Regions from separate parts of the Streptomyces monticola genome, predicted to be linked through region 1. Evidence: riboswitches for the same ligand, from Rfam matches in the RefSeq annotation. Region 1 holds a riboswitch; the other holds the start of a gene.
What was found. A riboswitch is a leader RNA that binds a small molecule or an ion and turns the genes downstream of it on or off. The one in region 1 is predicted to bind cyclic di-AMP.
Positions count from the first base shown of each region.

Region 2: linked by a shared signal. The riboswitch ahead of ACFQVC_RS00580 (M23 family metallopeptidase) and the one ahead of ACFQVC_RS05180 (M23 family metallopeptidase) in region 1 are both predicted to bind cyclic di-AMP.

Region 1 covers NZ_JBHTCF010000001.1:1,252,438-1,260,154, reverse strand. The annotation lists gene ACFQVC_RS05205 (PPOX class F420-dependent oxidoreductase) at 1-140, opposite strand, end outside; gene ACFQVC_RS05200 (carboxymuconolactone decarboxylase family protein) at 306-923, shown strand; gene ACFQVC_RS05195 (hypothetical protein) at 1,345-1,512, shown strand; gene ACFQVC_RS05190 (SIMPL domain-containing protein) at 1,669-2,478, opposite strand; gene ACFQVC_RS05185 (SGNH/GDSL hydrolase family protein) at 2,627-3,454, opposite strand; gene ACFQVC_RS05180 (M23 family metallopeptidase) at 3,724-4,647, opposite strand; cyclic di-AMP (ydaO/yuaA leader) riboswitch at 4,652-4,812, opposite strand; gene ACFQVC_RS05175 (tyrosine-protein phosphatase) at 5,279-6,076, shown strand; gene ACFQVC_RS05170 (DUF6126 family protein) at 6,124-6,297, opposite strand; gene ACFQVC_RS05165 (helix-turn-helix domain-containing protein) at 6,294-6,914, opposite strand; gene ACFQVC_RS05160 (aspartate aminotransferase family protein) at 7,037-7,717, opposite strand, start outside.
Region 2 covers NZ_JBHTCF010000001.1:140,134-147,850, forward strand. The annotation lists gene ACFQVC_RS00565 (DNA gyrase/topoisomerase IV subunit A) at 21-2,471, opposite strand; gene ACFQVC_RS00570 (M16 family metallopeptidase) at 2,778-4,148, shown strand; gene ACFQVC_RS00575 (M16 family metallopeptidase) at 4,166-5,533, shown strand; cyclic di-AMP (ydaO/yuaA leader) riboswitch at 5,729-5,889, shown strand; gene ACFQVC_RS00580 (M23 family metallopeptidase) at 5,903-6,691, shown strand; gene ACFQVC_RS00585 (GntR family transcriptional regulator) at 6,914-7,618, shown strand.

The DNA.
Region 1 (7,717 bases):
ACGCGCTCTTGCGGGTAGTAGTGATGCGTCACGTTCGACAGCTGGGGGCGGCCGTCGCGCTTGAGGGTGACGAGAACCCCGCCGGCGTGCTCCGAGACCAGCTTCAACAAGGCGTCCTGATGTGCGTCTGCTGCCGTCATGCCCTGCTCAACGTGCGGACCCCCCGAAGGATTCCGGCCCCCACGCGCCCCCGCATACGCGCCCCACGCACGCGCTCCGCCACGGCGTCCGGCCCGCATGTCACATTCCGCGGGCCCCCACCCGTCGTACAGGCGACACACGGTCCGACCCAGGAGGTGGCCGCCATGGCCCGGATTTCCCTCACTCCCCGCCGCACCCTCTTCTACCGCGTGGTGGAGTGGTACTCGAAGCGCACCTACGGCAAGGTCATGGACCCCGCGAAGGCGTCGGCCCACCACCCCCGGCTGCTCTGGGGCCAGCTGCGCTTCGAGCAGTCGGTGGCCAAGTGGAACAAGCTCGACGCCGACCTCAAGGCCCTCGCCGTGATGGCCTCCGCGGCGTCGATCGGCTGCTCCTGGTGCATGGATTTCGGCTACTGGGAGAACCACGAGCGCGGGATGGACCCGAAGAAGCTCCGTGACATCCCGCTCTGGCGCGAAAGCGATGCGTACACGGACCTGGAGCGGGACGTCATGGAGTACGCCGAGGCCACCACCGCCAACCCCCCTGAGGTCACCGACGAGTTGGCGGCCCGGCTCGTCGACCGCCTGGGCGAGCCGGCGTTCGTCGAGCTGACGATGATGGTCGCGGTGGAGAACCTCCGCTCCCGCTTCAACGCCGCGATGGGCCTGACGAGCCAGGGCTTCAAGGAGTCGTGCGATCTACGGGACGCACAAAAGGCACAGGGAACGCCGGAGACACAGAAGGCACAGGAGGCACAGGAGGCCCGGAAGGCACGGTGACCGGGCGTCAGTGCGCGGGGCGCGCATCGTACGGAATCCGGCCGCACCGCGCCGGCCACGCCCCCAGGAAGCACCCGAACGAGCTCAACTCCCGCTCCCCGCAACGGAGTTCTGCTAGTTTCCCGAGCAATCTCAGTCCGGGCGTGACGCCCGGACTGTCCGCTCCCTGGGCGGCCCGGCAAGAGGCCGGGGTGCCAGGAAGGGATCCACAGAACTGGTGCGGCCTCCGGCATGGGCGGCCAGGGAGTGGATTCGACACCGCGGGCCCGGGCCTGCACGCATGACCCTGTTCGTCCCACCGGGGGGCCAAGCCCGGCCTGACGTTCTTGGTGCCGGCGGGAAGTCAGTTCGTCCACGTACTCACGTGGCCGGACTGGTCCCGCGACCATCGTTTCGGCCACCTGATCCGGAAGGCACATCGGTGGCCGACAGCTTGGTCCTCCACGCACTCGCGGCGGCCGGGGCGATCTCCGTGCTCCTCTTCGCGGCACGCTGCGTCCTCGACCAGCTCCCCGAGCTGATCCGCTCCTGGCGCAGAGTGCGCCGGGCCGTGCGCGGCACCCGCGACGACAACCGCAACACACCGTGACCCCGGACAGCCGGGCACGAGCGTGTGCGGCGGCGGGCCGTCACGTCCGCACAGCCGCCATCGCAGCCGTGACGACATGGTCCGGCCCCCGGCGACGGACGTCACCGGGGGCCGGACCACACACTCCAGAACCACACATTCCGCGACCAGCGGCGGTCACTTCATCTCGAACTCCGCCGTCACCGTGATGTTGTCCTCGACCTCGCCCGGGGCCACCGGCACGCCCTCCTTGTCGAAGGCGACGGCCGGCATGGCGACGGGGCGCGGGCGACCGCTGTCGCCCTCGTTCAGGGAGAGCAGCCGCCCGAGCTTGCGGCCGCTGAGGCGGGCGTGCTGCTCGGCCTTGTCCCGCGCGTCCTCATGGGCGGCCCTGCGGGCCTCGGCGCGCAGCTTGCCGGGCTTCGCGACGTCGAACGCCACGGAGTGGATCCGGCCCGCGTCCCCGGCGGCGTCCATGAGTTTCTGGATGACGGGCCCGGTCTTCTTGATGTCCCGGACACGGATGGAGAACACCTGGCCCGCCTGGTACTCGGTGACCTTCGCGGTGGCGTTCGGCGGCTGCTCGGTGACCGCGGACAGCGAGAGGTTCTCGGTGCGTACGTCGCGATCTGCCACGCCCTGCTTGCGCACCGCGGCGAGCAGCCGGTCGGCCGCGGCGTTCTGCGCGGTGAGCGCCTCCTGCGGGCTCGGCCTGCGCACCTCCACACCCGCGGTGATCACCGCCATGTCGGGCGCCGCCGACGCGCTGCCCTCCCCGGTCACGGTCACCGTGGCGGGCTCGGGCGCCACGGCAGGTGCGGGGGCGGATGCGCCGGCGGATACGGTGCCGGCGGCCGGAGCGGCGACGGCGGGTACGGCCGCCGCGGTGAGCAGCCCGCCGGCGAGGACGGCCACGGCGAGCGGGCGCAGGGCGCGGGCGACCGCGGGAGCGCCGGTGGTGGTCAGGGGTACGGCCTGTTCGGGCATGGCGTGGAGTCCTTCCGCCGGTACGGGTCCTGCCCTGGCTTCCAGAGAGGGTGCGCGGTCATCCCAGCACCGCGGACGCCCGGCCTCCGGGTGCCACTCCCGCTCCCGTGCCCGGTGTCACCTCACCGGTCCCATGGGTGTCGCGCCCTCAGGTCGCCGACTCCAGATGCGACTTGAGGACATAGGGGTCCACGACGCCCTTGGCCGCCACGTGGTCGCCGGAGGACTCGCCGCGCAGCCTGCGCCCGATCCACGGCACCAGGTACTCGCGGGCCCACTGGATGTCGTCGCGCCGGCCTTCGAGGGGGCCGCGCGGCGGCAGCGGCGGCCACTCCTGGTCGGGGTCGGCGGGGACCTCGATGCCGAGGACCTGGGCGGCGCGCAGCGCGACCCGGGTGTGGCCCTCGGGCGAGAGGTGCAGGCGGTCGCCGTCCCAGGCCCGCCGGTCCTGCACGGACTTGAGGGACCACAGGTCGAGGACCGGGCAGTCGTAGCGGTCGGCGATGGCCCGGACATGGGCGGTGTACGTGGCGACCTTGCCGCGCAGATGGCGCAGGACCGGGACGCCCCGGGTGTCGAAGCCGGTGGTCACCATGACGGTGCCGACGGACTGCTTGAGGTCGGCGACGGCCCGCTCGAAGCGCTCGGCCACGTCGTCGGGGTCGCTGCCCGGCCGGATGATGTCGTTGCCGCCGGCGCAGAAGCTCACCAGGTCGGGCGCGAGTTCCTTGGCGCGCGGCACCTGGTCGGCCACGATCTGGTCGAGGAGCTTTCCGCGTACGGCGAGGTTCGTGTACGCGAAGGTGTGCTCGGGGTGCCGGTCGGAGAGCAGCACGGCGAGGCGGTCGGCCCAGCCTACGAAGGTGCTGTCGGGGCCAGGGTCTCCGACGCCTTCGGTGAAGCTGTCGCCGACGGCCGCGTAGGAACCGAGGTCGGAACCGCCGCTGCGGATGAGGGGTGTCGAATCGTCTGCCACGTCGGCATATCTTTCACCTCCCTAAGTGACCTACGCCACCGTAGGTGGGGGTTGACGGCTGGTGAGATATGACACCGGTAAAGAGTCGATCAAGTAGGAATAGGCCGGACTGCCCGTATTACTCCGGCTTGGCCGACCGACCCTGCCCCCCCCCGCTGGGCGCCCGCCGGTCGCGCACATGGCGACGGCCGGAACTCCCGCAGGAATTCCGGCCGTCGCCACATCACCGTCACTCGCGCCGGACGAACGGGCGAGAGAGGTCGTACGGGTCAGAGGGAAACGCCGTGCGAGCGCAGATACGCCATCGGGTCCACGTCGGAGCCGTAACCGGGACCGGTCCGAATCTCGAAGTGCAGATGCGGTCCGGTCGAGTTACCCGTCGAACCGGACAGGCCGATCTGCTGGCCGCCGCTGACCGTCTGGCCGGTGGACACATTGAGGGACGTCATGTGGGCGTACTGCGAGTAGTGCCCGTCGGCGTGCCGGATGACGACCTCGTTGCCGTACGAGCCGCCCCAGCCGGCGGAGACGACGGTGCCTTCGCCGACGGACTTGATCGCCGTGCCGGACGGGACCGAGAAGTCGGTGCCGGTGTGATAGCCGCTGGACCACATGCCGCCGGCGGTGCGGTACGAGGTGGAGATCGCACCCTCGACCGGGGCGGTGAAGCCGTTCGCGGCGGCCGCGGGCTCGGCCTCGGCGGCGCCGCCGTCGCCGTCGGACTGCGCGGACTTCGACGGGGACGCGTCGCCGGATTCGGCCTTCTTCGGCTCGCTGTCGGGCTTGGCCTCAGCCTTGGCGGCTGCGGCGCCGACCGTCAGCTTCATTCCGGGAAGGATGTGCGCGGGGTCACCGCCCACGGCCTTCCGGTTGTCCTTGTAGAGCTGCTTCCAGCCGCCGTCGACATTCAGTTCGTCAGCGATCTTGGAAAGCGAGTCGCCCGGCACCACGGAATAGGTCTCGGCGTCGGCCTTCTCGGCGGCCTTCGAAACGGCGGCACCGGGAACGGCCGCCTTGGCGGACTGCGGAATACCCGCCGACGCGGGAACGCCGGCCGCTGCGGGGGCGGCGGCGTGGGCGCCGGTGGCACCGAGAAGCGGCAGCGCGAGCGCGGCTCCTCCGGTGCCCGCGGCGGCGAAACCACGGCTGAGCCGCTGGGTCTTGGGACGGCGGTGCTTACCCTTCGCGGGCATGACGGATTCCTCTCCGGCGCCTGCGAGGTGAGCTGTCGGGTTCGGACTGGAGATGCCCGGCCGCGTTTTCACGCGACTTCACCCCAAGCCGCTCCGGTGGACCGGATCCGGCGTCTTACCGTGGGTCCCCCGCTCCTGCCGTACACGGGTGGGTGTGCGGAAATCCGAGCGGCGGCAGGATTGGGCGTCCGCCCGGACGTCGGCGACCGTAATCGAGCGCGAAGCGAATCGACAAGCATTCAATTCCCGGGCTATTGCACGGTGATGATCCATTCCCGGAATTCCCGTCACACTCCGTACAGAATTGATCTTTACCGTTCCCTTACCCTCGGAAAATGCTCCGGCGGATCACCACGCACCGTCACGACTATGATCCCGCTCACCAAGGAAGGCGCCAGAGGCCTTTAGTCCAGGGCCAGTTACCACGAACGTCCTGAATCAGCCCTGAATCGGTCATTGAGGACAAGTCGCCTTGGCTGCCTTGACTGACCGTGCATCAGTCCGTAGCAGAGACGTCCCCCGCAGGCAATTCCAGCAGGCAGAACGATTGATTGCCCCGGGAATGCATGTCGTATCGTCGAAGCCGCGCCCGCCGACGAGTCGCGTCGGCGTCCGAATGGGAGGAGCCCCCGTGACGCAGCAGGTCCCGTCGACAGAGCCCGAGCTCGCAGGAGTGCGCAACTTCCGCGACGTGGGCGGGCTTCCGACCGTGGACGGCAGGCGGGTGCGGGCGGGCCGGCTCTTCCGCAGCGGTCACCTCGCGCACGCCACCGCGGCCGACGCCGCCTTCCTCACCACCCTCGGCCTGCACACCATCTTCGACTTCCGCAATGCCGCGGACCAGAAGCTCGAGGGCCCCGACGTCGAGCTGCCCGGCGTGCTCAATGTGAATCTGCCGCTGACCGACCCGGCCGACGGCGCCGAGTTCTGGAAGATGGTCCGCGACGGCGATCTGGAGCAGCTGCGCTCACTGCTGTCCGACGGCCGGGCCGCGAACCGGATGGTGGAGTCGTACCGCGCCATCATCACGCAGCGCACCTCCGAGCACAGCCGCGTCCTGCACGCCCTCGCCGACGACAGCGTGCCGGCCCTGATGCACTGCGCGGCCGGCAAAGACCGTGCGGGGCTGTCGATAGCGGTCACCCTGCTCGCGGTCGGCGTCGAGCGGTCCGCGATCGAGGCCGACTACCTCGAGTCCAACGCCTCGCACCGCCGCTACAAGGTGCACCGTTCGAGCACCTCGGCCGATGCCATGTCGCCCGAGGTCATGGAGCTGCTCAGCCCGCTCTTCGACGCCCGCGCCGAGTATCTGGCCGCCGCCTTCGACGCCATCGAGGAGACCTGGGGCAGTGTCGAGCGGTATGTCACCGAGGGCCTGAAGGTCACCCCCGAGGTGCGCCAGCGCCTGCGGGACAACCTGCTCGACTGAGACCGCTCCCGGCCGGCCGGGCGGGAGCGGATTCCGGGTCCCGCCCGCTACTGGTTCTGCGCGCCCAGCGTGAACAGCAGATAGACGAAGGCCGCGAAGAGATGGCCGACGGCCACGTACACGATCAGGCGGACCCACAGTCCACGGGGGAACTTCTCCTCCATGGAACGGCGGGCGGGCTGCTGCGGTTCGGGCTCGGTCATCGGTTCGGGCTCGGTCATCGCGGGTCTCCCGGGCTTGTGCCGCCGCCGAGGCACAGCGCGGTGGCCGGACTCTGCAGCAGCGTATGAACGAAGAGCAGCTCCACCCCGTGGCGGTCCGCGGCGGCGATCCGGTGCGGGGTGAGCGAGTCGAAGTGCGCGCTGTCACCGGGCGCGAGGACATGGACGGCAGCGGCCAGATGCAGCCGCAGCCGTCCCTTGAGGACATGCAGCCACTCCTCGCCGGGATGCACCCGCACGATGTCGCCCTGCGCGCCGTACGGCACCTTCACCCGCAGGGCCTGCATCCCCCGGCCCGGCGCACCCGCCTGCCGGTAGGTCCAGCCGCCCGCCTCGGACGGCTCCATCGCGTCGCCCCTGATCACCGCGTCCCGGTCGGCGACGGCCTCACCGAGGAGTTCGGAGACGGTCGTACCGTAGATACGGGCGAGAGCGAGCAGTACGGGCAGGGACGGCTGGCGCTGCCCGGTCTCCAGGCGCGAGAGGTGGGCGGGCGAGAGCCCGGCGTCACGGGCGGCGGCCTCCAGCGTGAGCGAGGCACGGCGGCGCAGTTCGCGCAGCCGGGGCGCGACCACGGCCACCGCGTCGGACGCACCCCCGGGGTCGGCAGGACTCATACCGCTGATTCAGCCAGACCCTTACCTCTGGGGCAACTTTCTTGCCCCAGAGGCAAAAGCGCTGGAGAGCCGTGACGGTCTCAGTCGTCGCGGTCCGAGTCGGGGCGGTCCGAGTCGGGCGGTCAGCGGTTGGCGACCGCCTGTTTCACCAGCGTCTTCCCGAAGTCCCACATGAGCCCGCCACCGCTGTGCGCGTCGTCCATCACCTCGGTGAAGGCCGTGACGAAGCGGTCGACTTCCTGCTCACCGATGACCAGCGGCGGAATCAGTTTGATCACTTCGAGGTGGTCGCCGGAGACCTGGGTCAGGATCCGGTGTTTCTGCAGCAGCGGTACGACGACCATCTGCGCGAACAGCCCCTTGCGGGCGACCTGCAGCGCGGCCCACCGGCTGCGCAGTTTCAGCGACTTCGGCCTGCCGAACTCGATGCCCACCATCAGGCCCCGGCCGCGGACATCGTGCAGCAGCTCATAGCGCTCGACGAGCGCGCCGAGCCGGGACTTGAGCAACTCCCCCATGAGCCGGGCGTTGGCGACGGTCTGCTCGTCCTCCATGACCGTGAGGACGGCGAGGCCCGCGGCCATGGCCTGCGCGTTGGCGCCGAAGCTCGCCGAGTGCACCAGGACCCGGTCCATGGACGAGTAGACCTTCTTGAAGATCCAGTCCTTGCCGAGCGTCGCACCCACCGGCACGTACCCGCCCGACAGGGCCTTGGCGACGCACACCAGGTCGGGCTCGACACCCTCCTCGTGCTGGTAGGCGTAGAAGTCGCCGGTGCGGCCGAGCCCGGTCTGCACCTCGTC
Region 2 (7,717 bases), 1.1 Mb from region 1:
CGGGGCCGGGGCCGGGGCCGTTACACAGGCCCCGCGACGAACGCCACCGGCTTCGACAGCGAGACGCCCGAGCCGTCACGGCGCGGGTCGACCTCCGGCAGCTCGGCCGGTGTGCCGTTCCGCTGTGCGGCCCGCGCGGGCACCGCGCCCGCCCAGGCCAGGGACAGGCAGTCCTCGCCCTTCAGGAACCGCTGGCAGCGCACACCGCCGGTGGCGCGGCCCTTGCGCGGGTACTGGTCGAACGGGGTGATCTTGGCCGTGGTCTGCACCGAGTCGTCGAGCGTGCCGCGCGAGCCCGCCACCGTGAACACCATGGCGTCGACCGCCGGGTCCACCGCCGTGAACGAGATCACCTTGGCGCCCTCGGTGAGCTTGATGCCTGCCATGCCGCCCGCGGGACGGCCCTGCGGCCGCACCTGGGACGCCTGGAAGCGCAGGAGCTGGGCGTCGTCCGCGATGAAGACCAGATCCTCCTCGCCGGTGCGCAGTTCGGCGGCGCCGACGATGCGGTCACCGTCCTTGAGGGTGATGACCTCCAACTCGTCCTTGTTCGACGGATAGTCGGGGACCACGCGCTTGACGACGCCCTGCTCGGTGCCGAGCGCGAGGCCCGGCGACGACTCGTCGAGCGTCATCAGACAGACCAGCGTCTCGTCGCCCTCCAGGCTCAGGAACTCCGAAACCGGCGCCCCGCCCGAGAGGTTGGGCGCGGACGCGGTGTCCGGGAGCTGGGGCAGATCGATGACATTGAGCCGCAGGAGGCGGCCCGAGGAGAGCACCGCGCCGACCTCGCCGCGCTGGGTCGCGGGCACCGCGGAGATGATCACGTCGTGCTTGACGCGCTTGGCCTCGGCGTCGAAGGAGACCTCGCCATTGGCCGTGCGCGCGAGCAGGCCCGTCGAGGACAGGAGCACCCGGCACGGGTCGTCGGCGACCTCGAGGGACACGGCCTGCGCGGGCGTGCCCGCGGATTCGAGCAGGACCGTGCGCCGGTCGGTGCCGAACTTCTTCGCCACGGCGGCCAGTTCGGAGGAGACCAGCTTGCGCAGCTCCTGGTCGGAGTCGAGGATCCGGGTGAGCTCCTCGATCTCCGCGTTGAGCTTGTCGCGCTCCGACTCCAGCTCGATGCGGTCGTACTTGGTGAGGCGGCGCAGCGGGGTGTCCAGGATGTACTGCGTCTGTGTCTCGCTCAGGGAGAAGCGCTCCATCAGGCGCTCCTTGGCCTGCGCGGAGTTCTCGCTGGAGCGGATGAGGCGGATCACCTCGTCGATGTCGAGCAGCGCGACGAGCAGGCCCTCCACCAGGTGGAGACGGGCGCGCTTCTTGCCGCGGCGGAACTCGCTGCGGCGGCGTACGACATCGAAGCGGTGGTCCAGATAGACCTCGAGGAGTTCCTTGAGGCCCAGGGTGAGGGGCTGGCCGTCCACCAGAGCGACGTTGTTGATGCCGAAGGACTCCTCCATCGGCGTCAGTTTGTAGAGCTGCTCCAGGACGGCCTCGGGGATGAAGCCGTTCTTGATCTCGATGACCAGGCGCAGCCCGTGGTTGCGGTCGGTGAGGTCCTTGACGTCGGCGATGCCCTGGAGCTTCTTCGCGCCGACCAGGTCCTTGATCTTGGAGATGACCTTCTCGGGGCCGACGGTGAAGGGCAGTTCGGTGACGACCAGGCCCTTGCGGCGCGCCGTCACGTTCTCCACGGCCACCGTCGCGCGGATCTTGAAGCTGCCGCGGCCCGTCTCGTACGCGTCCTTGACGCCGGAGAGTCCGACGATGCGGCCGCCGGTGGGCAGGTCCGGGCCCGGGATGAACCGCATCAGGGTCTCGAGGTCGGCGCCCGGGTGCTTGATGAGGTGGCGGGCGGCGGCGATGACCTCGCCGAGGTTGTGCGGCGCCATATTGGTCGCCATGCCGACGGCGATGCCCGACGAGCCGTTCACCAGGAGGTTGGGGTACGCCGCGGGGAGGGCGACCGGCTCCTGCTCCTGACCGTCGTAGTTCGGGGCGAAGTCGACCGTGTCCTCTTCGATCGACTCCGTCATCAGCGAGGTGGCGTCGGCCATCCGCGCCTCGGTGTACCGCATCGCGGCGGGCGGGTCGTCGTTGCCGAGGGAGCCGAAGTTGCCGTGGCCGTCGACCAGCGGCACGCGCATGGAGAACGGCTGGGCCATGCGCACCATGGCGTCGTAGATCGAGGCGTCGCCGTGGGGGTGCAACTTACCCATGACCTCGCCGACGACGCGGGCGCACTTCACATAGCCGCGGTCGGGGCGCAGGCCCATCTCGTTCATTTGGTAGACGATGCGGCGCTGCACCGGCTTCATTCCGTCGCGCGCGTCGGGCAGGGCGCGGGAGTAGATGACCGAGTATGCGTACTCGAGGAAGGAGCCCTGCATCTCGTCGACGACGTCGATGTCGAGGATCCTCTCCTCGAAGTCGTCCGGCGGCGGGGTCTTCGTGCTGCGGCGGGCCATCGCTGCTGCGGCTCCTTCACGTTCCTGTGCGGGGCAATCTCCAGTTCTGACGCGGACCATTGTGGACCGAGCCACTGACAACGCGGACCGCGACCCGTCCAATCCGCCCTCGCGAGGGCCTCAGAGCATCGCTTACGGCGTACCCGGAGGATCGCTCACGGCGTACCGGCACCGGGAACTTCGCCAGATGTCCGCGCGCTTGCATACAGTGACAGGACTGCCTTGACGTCTGCCATGACGACCGTCATCCGGGCACGTCACCGGCGCGCCATCCCCGTACGTCATCTCGCGATCGAAGGGACTTACATGCCCATGGGTCATACGGCCACGGCCGAGGCCGGCTCCGGCGGCCTGACAGCGACCGAGCACCGCCTCGCCAACGGCCTGCGCGTGGTGCTCTCCGAGGATCACCTGACCCCGGTCGCCGCGGTCTGCCTGTGGTACGACGTCGGCTCCCGCCACGAGGTCAAGGGCCGTACCGGCCTGGCCCATCTCTTCGAGCACCTGATGTTCCAGGGCTCCGGCCAGGTGAAGGGCAACGGCCACTTCGAGCTGGTGCAGGGCGCCGGGGGCTCCCTCAACGGCACCACGAGCTTCGAGCGCACCAACTACTTCGAGACGATGCCCGCCCACCAGCTGGAGCTGGCCCTGTGGCTCGAGGCCGACCGGATGGGCTCGCTGCTCACCGCGCTCGACGACGAGTCGATGGAGAACCAGCGCGACGTCGTCAAGAACGAGCGCCGCCAGCGCTACGACAACGTCCCTTATGGCACGGCGTTCGAAAAGCTCACCGCGCTCTCCTACCCGGAGGGCCACCCCTACCACCACACCCCGATCGGCTCGATGGCCGACCTGGACGCGGCCACGCTCGAAGACGCCCGGAACTTCTTCCGCACGTACTACGCGCCCAACAACGCGGTCCTGTCGGTCGTCGGCGACATCGACCCCGAGCAGACCCTCGCTTGGATCGAGAAGTACTTCGGCTCCATCCCGGGCCACGACGGCAAGCAGCCCCCGCGCGACGGCTCCCTGCCCGAGCGCATCGGCGAGGAGCTGCGCGAGGTCGTCGAGGAGGAGGTGCCGGCCCGCGCCCTGATGGCCGCCTACCGCCTCCCGGAGGACGGCACGCGCGCGTGCGACGCCGCCGACCTGGCCCTGACCGTCCTCGGCGGCGGTGAGTCCTCGCGGCTCTACAACCGCCTGGTGCGCCGCGACCGCAGTGCCGTCGCCGCCGGCTTCGGCCTGCTCCGCCTCGCGGGCGCCCCGTCGCTCGGCTGGCTGGACGTCAAGACCTCGCACGACGTCGAGGTGCCCGTGATCGAGGCCGCCGTCGACGAGGAGCTCGCCCGGTTCGCCGACGAGGGCCCCACGCCCGAGGAAATGGAGCGCGCCCAGGCCCAGTTGGAGCGGGAGTGGCTCGACCGTCTCGGCACGGTCGCGGGCCGCGCCGACGAACTGTGCCGGTACGCCGTCCTGTTCGGTGACCCGCAGCTCGCCCTGACCGCCGTCGGCCGGGTCCTCGACGTCACCGCCGACGAGGTGCGGGAGGTCGCCAAGGCCCGCCTGCGCCCCGACAACCGCGCGGTGCTCGTGTACGAGCCCGTGACCCCCGAAGACGGCGCAGAAGCCGACGGGACCGCCGAGCAAGCCGCACAGGAAGAGGAGGCGGCGAAGTGACCGAGCAGCTCGCCACCATGGAGTTCCACCCGCAGCCCCAGGCGGGCGCGGCCAGGCCCTGGGCGTTCCCGGCCCCCGAGCGCGGCGCGCTGCCCAACGGCCTCACGGTCCTGCGCTGCCACCGCCCCGGCCAGCAGGTCGTCGCCGTCGAGATCAGCCTGGACGCGCCGCTCGAAGCCGAGCCCAAGGGACTTGACGGCCTTGCCACCATCATGGCGCGCGCCTTCTCCGAGGGCACCGACAAGCACTCCGCCGAGGAGTTCGCCGCCGAGCTGGAGCGCTGCGGCGCCACGCTCGACGCGCACGCCGACCACCCCGGTGTCCGGGTCTCCCTCGAAGTCCCGGTCTCCCGGCTCTCGAAGGCGCTCGGCCTGCTCGCCGACGCCCTGCGCGCCCCGGCGTTCGAGGACAGCGAGATCAAGCGCCTCGTGCGCAACCGGCTCGACGAGATCCCGCACGAGATGGCCAACCCGTCGCGCCGCGCGGCCAAGGAGCTCTCCAAGGAGCTGTTCCCGGCCACCTCGCGCATGTCGCGGCCGCGCCAGGGCACCGAGGAGACCGTCGAGGCCATCGACGCCACCGCGGTGCGGGCCTTCTACGACGCGCATGTGCGGCCCGCCACCGCGACCGCCGTCGTGGTCGGCGACCTGGAGGGCACCGACCTCGACGCGATGCTCGCCGAGACCCTGGGGGAGTGGACGGGCAACACGGCACAGTCGCGCCCCGTCCCGCCCGTCGTCGCCGACGACACCGGCCGTGTCGTCATCGTCGACCGTCCCGGCGCCGTCCAGACGCAGCTGCTCATCGGCCGCGTGGGACCCGACCGGCACGACAGCGTCTGGCCCGCCCAAGTCCTCGGTACCTACTGCCTGGGCGGCACCCTGACGTCCCGACTGGACCGCGTCCTGCGCGAGGAGAAGGGCTACACCTACGGTGTGCGGTCCTTCGCCCAGGTGCTGCGTTCGGGCCCGGACGGCAGCGGCGCCTCCATGCTCGCCATCAGCGGCTCGGTGGACACACCCAACACCGGCCCGGCTCTGGACGACCTGTGGAAGGTGCTGCGTACGCTCGCGGCCGAGGGCCTCACGGACGCCGAGCGCGATGTCGCCGTACAGAACCTCGTCGGCGTGGCCCCGCTGCGCTACGAGACGGCGGCGGCCGTCGCGGGCACCCTCGCCGACCAGGTCGAGCAGCATCTGCCCGACGACTTCCAGGCGCAGCTGTACCGGCGTCTGGCGGAGACCGGCACCGTGGAGGCCACCGCGGCCGCCGTGAGCGCCTTCCCGGTGAACCGTCTGGTGACGGTCCTCGTGGGCGATGCCGCGCAGATCGCCGAGCCCGTGAAGGCGCTCGGTATCGGTGAAGTGACGGTTGTCACGGGCTAGTAGAAGCGGGCGACGGACCTCGGACCCCGGTGGTGTATGTGCCACCGGGGTCCCGTTATGTCCGAAATTTCAGGGTGGTTGAGGGTCTGCCCTGTGGCGTGCACTACAAAAGGCCCGTTGTGTTTGTGGTTTGAAAGATGTCCCGTTTAGCGTCGGTCCGGCTGTTCGTCAGCAATGCGCCGCACCCGCGGCACCGAACAGTCATCGCCGAGTCCCCGCATGGCGCGAGCCAGGGGAGCCGGGGACCCACTCAGTCCCTGGGGTGAATCGGAGGCCCTCCTGACCGGGGGCGTCCGTAGGAGACCTTCCTGCTCCGAACCCGTCAGCTAACCCGGTAGGCGAGAGGGAAGGAAAGGACACAGCCACTTCATGGCCTTCGCCCGTGCCACCGGGAAGCACCGCCGTCCGAACCGTCTGACGCGCAAGAGCGCCAACATCGCGGGCGTAGCCGCCCTCACCACGACCGGCGTCATCGGCACCCTTGCCTCCCCGGCACTCGCCGCGGACACCGCCGCCGCCGAAGACACCGGCATCAACCAGGCCGTCTCCGTGGGCGGTTCGCTCGCCGACCACATCGACGCCCAGGCCGTCGCCCAGCAGGAGGCCGCCGAGCAGGCCGCCGCGCAGAAGAAGGCCGAGGAGAAGGCCGAGGCCGAGGCCAAGCGCAAGGCCGAGGCGAAGGCGAAGAAGGAGCGCGAGGAGAAGGAGCGCAAGGAGCGCGCTGCCCGCGAGGCCGAGCGCAAGCGCCTCAACAGCTTCACCTCGCCGATCCCCGGCTCCTACGTCTCCACCGGCTACAAGACCGGCGGCGCCGTCTGGTCCTCCGGCAGCCACACCGGCATCGACTTCCACGCCGCGTCCGGCACCGCCGTGCACGCGGTCGGCTCGGGCACCGTCGTCGAGGCGGGCTGGGGCGGCTCGTACGGCAACAACGTGGTGATCAAGATGAACGACGGTACGTACACGCAGTACGGCCACCTCTCGTCCATCGGCGTCTCGGTCGGCCAGTCCGTCACCCCGGGCTCCCAGATAGGCCTCTCGGGCGCCACCGGCAACGTGACAGGCCCGCACCTGCACTTCGAGGCCCGTACGTCCCCCGACTACGGCTCGGACATCGACCCGATCGCGTACCTGCGCTCGCACGGCGTGAGCGTCTGACACGACGCCGCGTCAAGGAAGGCCCCTGGCACTCGCCGGGGGCCTTCCTTGTGTGTGGGGCCCCGGGGCGTGTTCTGGCCAAAAGATATCCATGGATTCCCGCCGCCCATCGGAAATTCAAGTGTGCTGCAATAGAGTCACTTCTCGGCGTCGCTGAACGAGCGTCAATCGACCGCGTTTCACGGGGATGCGGCGCGTATTTCAAGAGTCGGAGGTCCGGTCATGCGCATTCCCGCGCACTCGGTATGCACGGCCATCCGGGACGACATCGTCGCCGGTGTCTTCGAGCGTGGCAGCCGGCTCACCGAGGAAGTGCTCGCCCGCCGCTACGGCGTCTCCCGGGTCCCGGTCCGCGAGGCCCTGCGCACGCTGGAGGCCGAGGGCTTCGTCAGCACCCGCAGACACGCGGGCGCCTGCGTCGCGGAGCCAAGCGCGCAGGAGGCGGCCGACCTCCTGGAAGTCCGGCTGCTGCTCGAACCGCTGGGCGCGGCCCGGGCCGCGCAGCGCCGCACCGAGGCACATCTCAAGGTCCTGCGCGGCCTGGTGCGGCTCGGTCAGGAGCGGGCCCGCAGAGGTCACAGCGAGGATCTGCGCTCCCTGGGCGGCTGGTTCCACGAGACGCTCGCCCAGGCCTCCGGAAGCGCCGGCCTCACCGCCCTGCTGACGCAGATGCGCCACAAGATCGCCTGGATGTACACCGTCGAGCCGCAGGGCAGGGCGGTGGAGGACTGGGCCGAGCACGGCGCGATCGTCGACGCGGTGGCCCGCGGCGACGCGGAGCGCGCGAGGGCGCTGACCGCTCAGCACGCCGAGCGCTCGACGGCCGGGCACCGGCTGCGGTTTCCGGGTGACGGGGGCCGGGTGGGGCGGGTGATCGCGGTGAGGGGTTCGCAACATTCCGTAAACATGGCGAGCGGTCGAAATTAACAGGCGCCGTATACAAAGGGGGATATTCGGCGGGGGTATTTTTTGCTGCCCATTTCCTGTCGACGTCGGCGTGAATTTTGGTTGCGGATTCTTTTACCC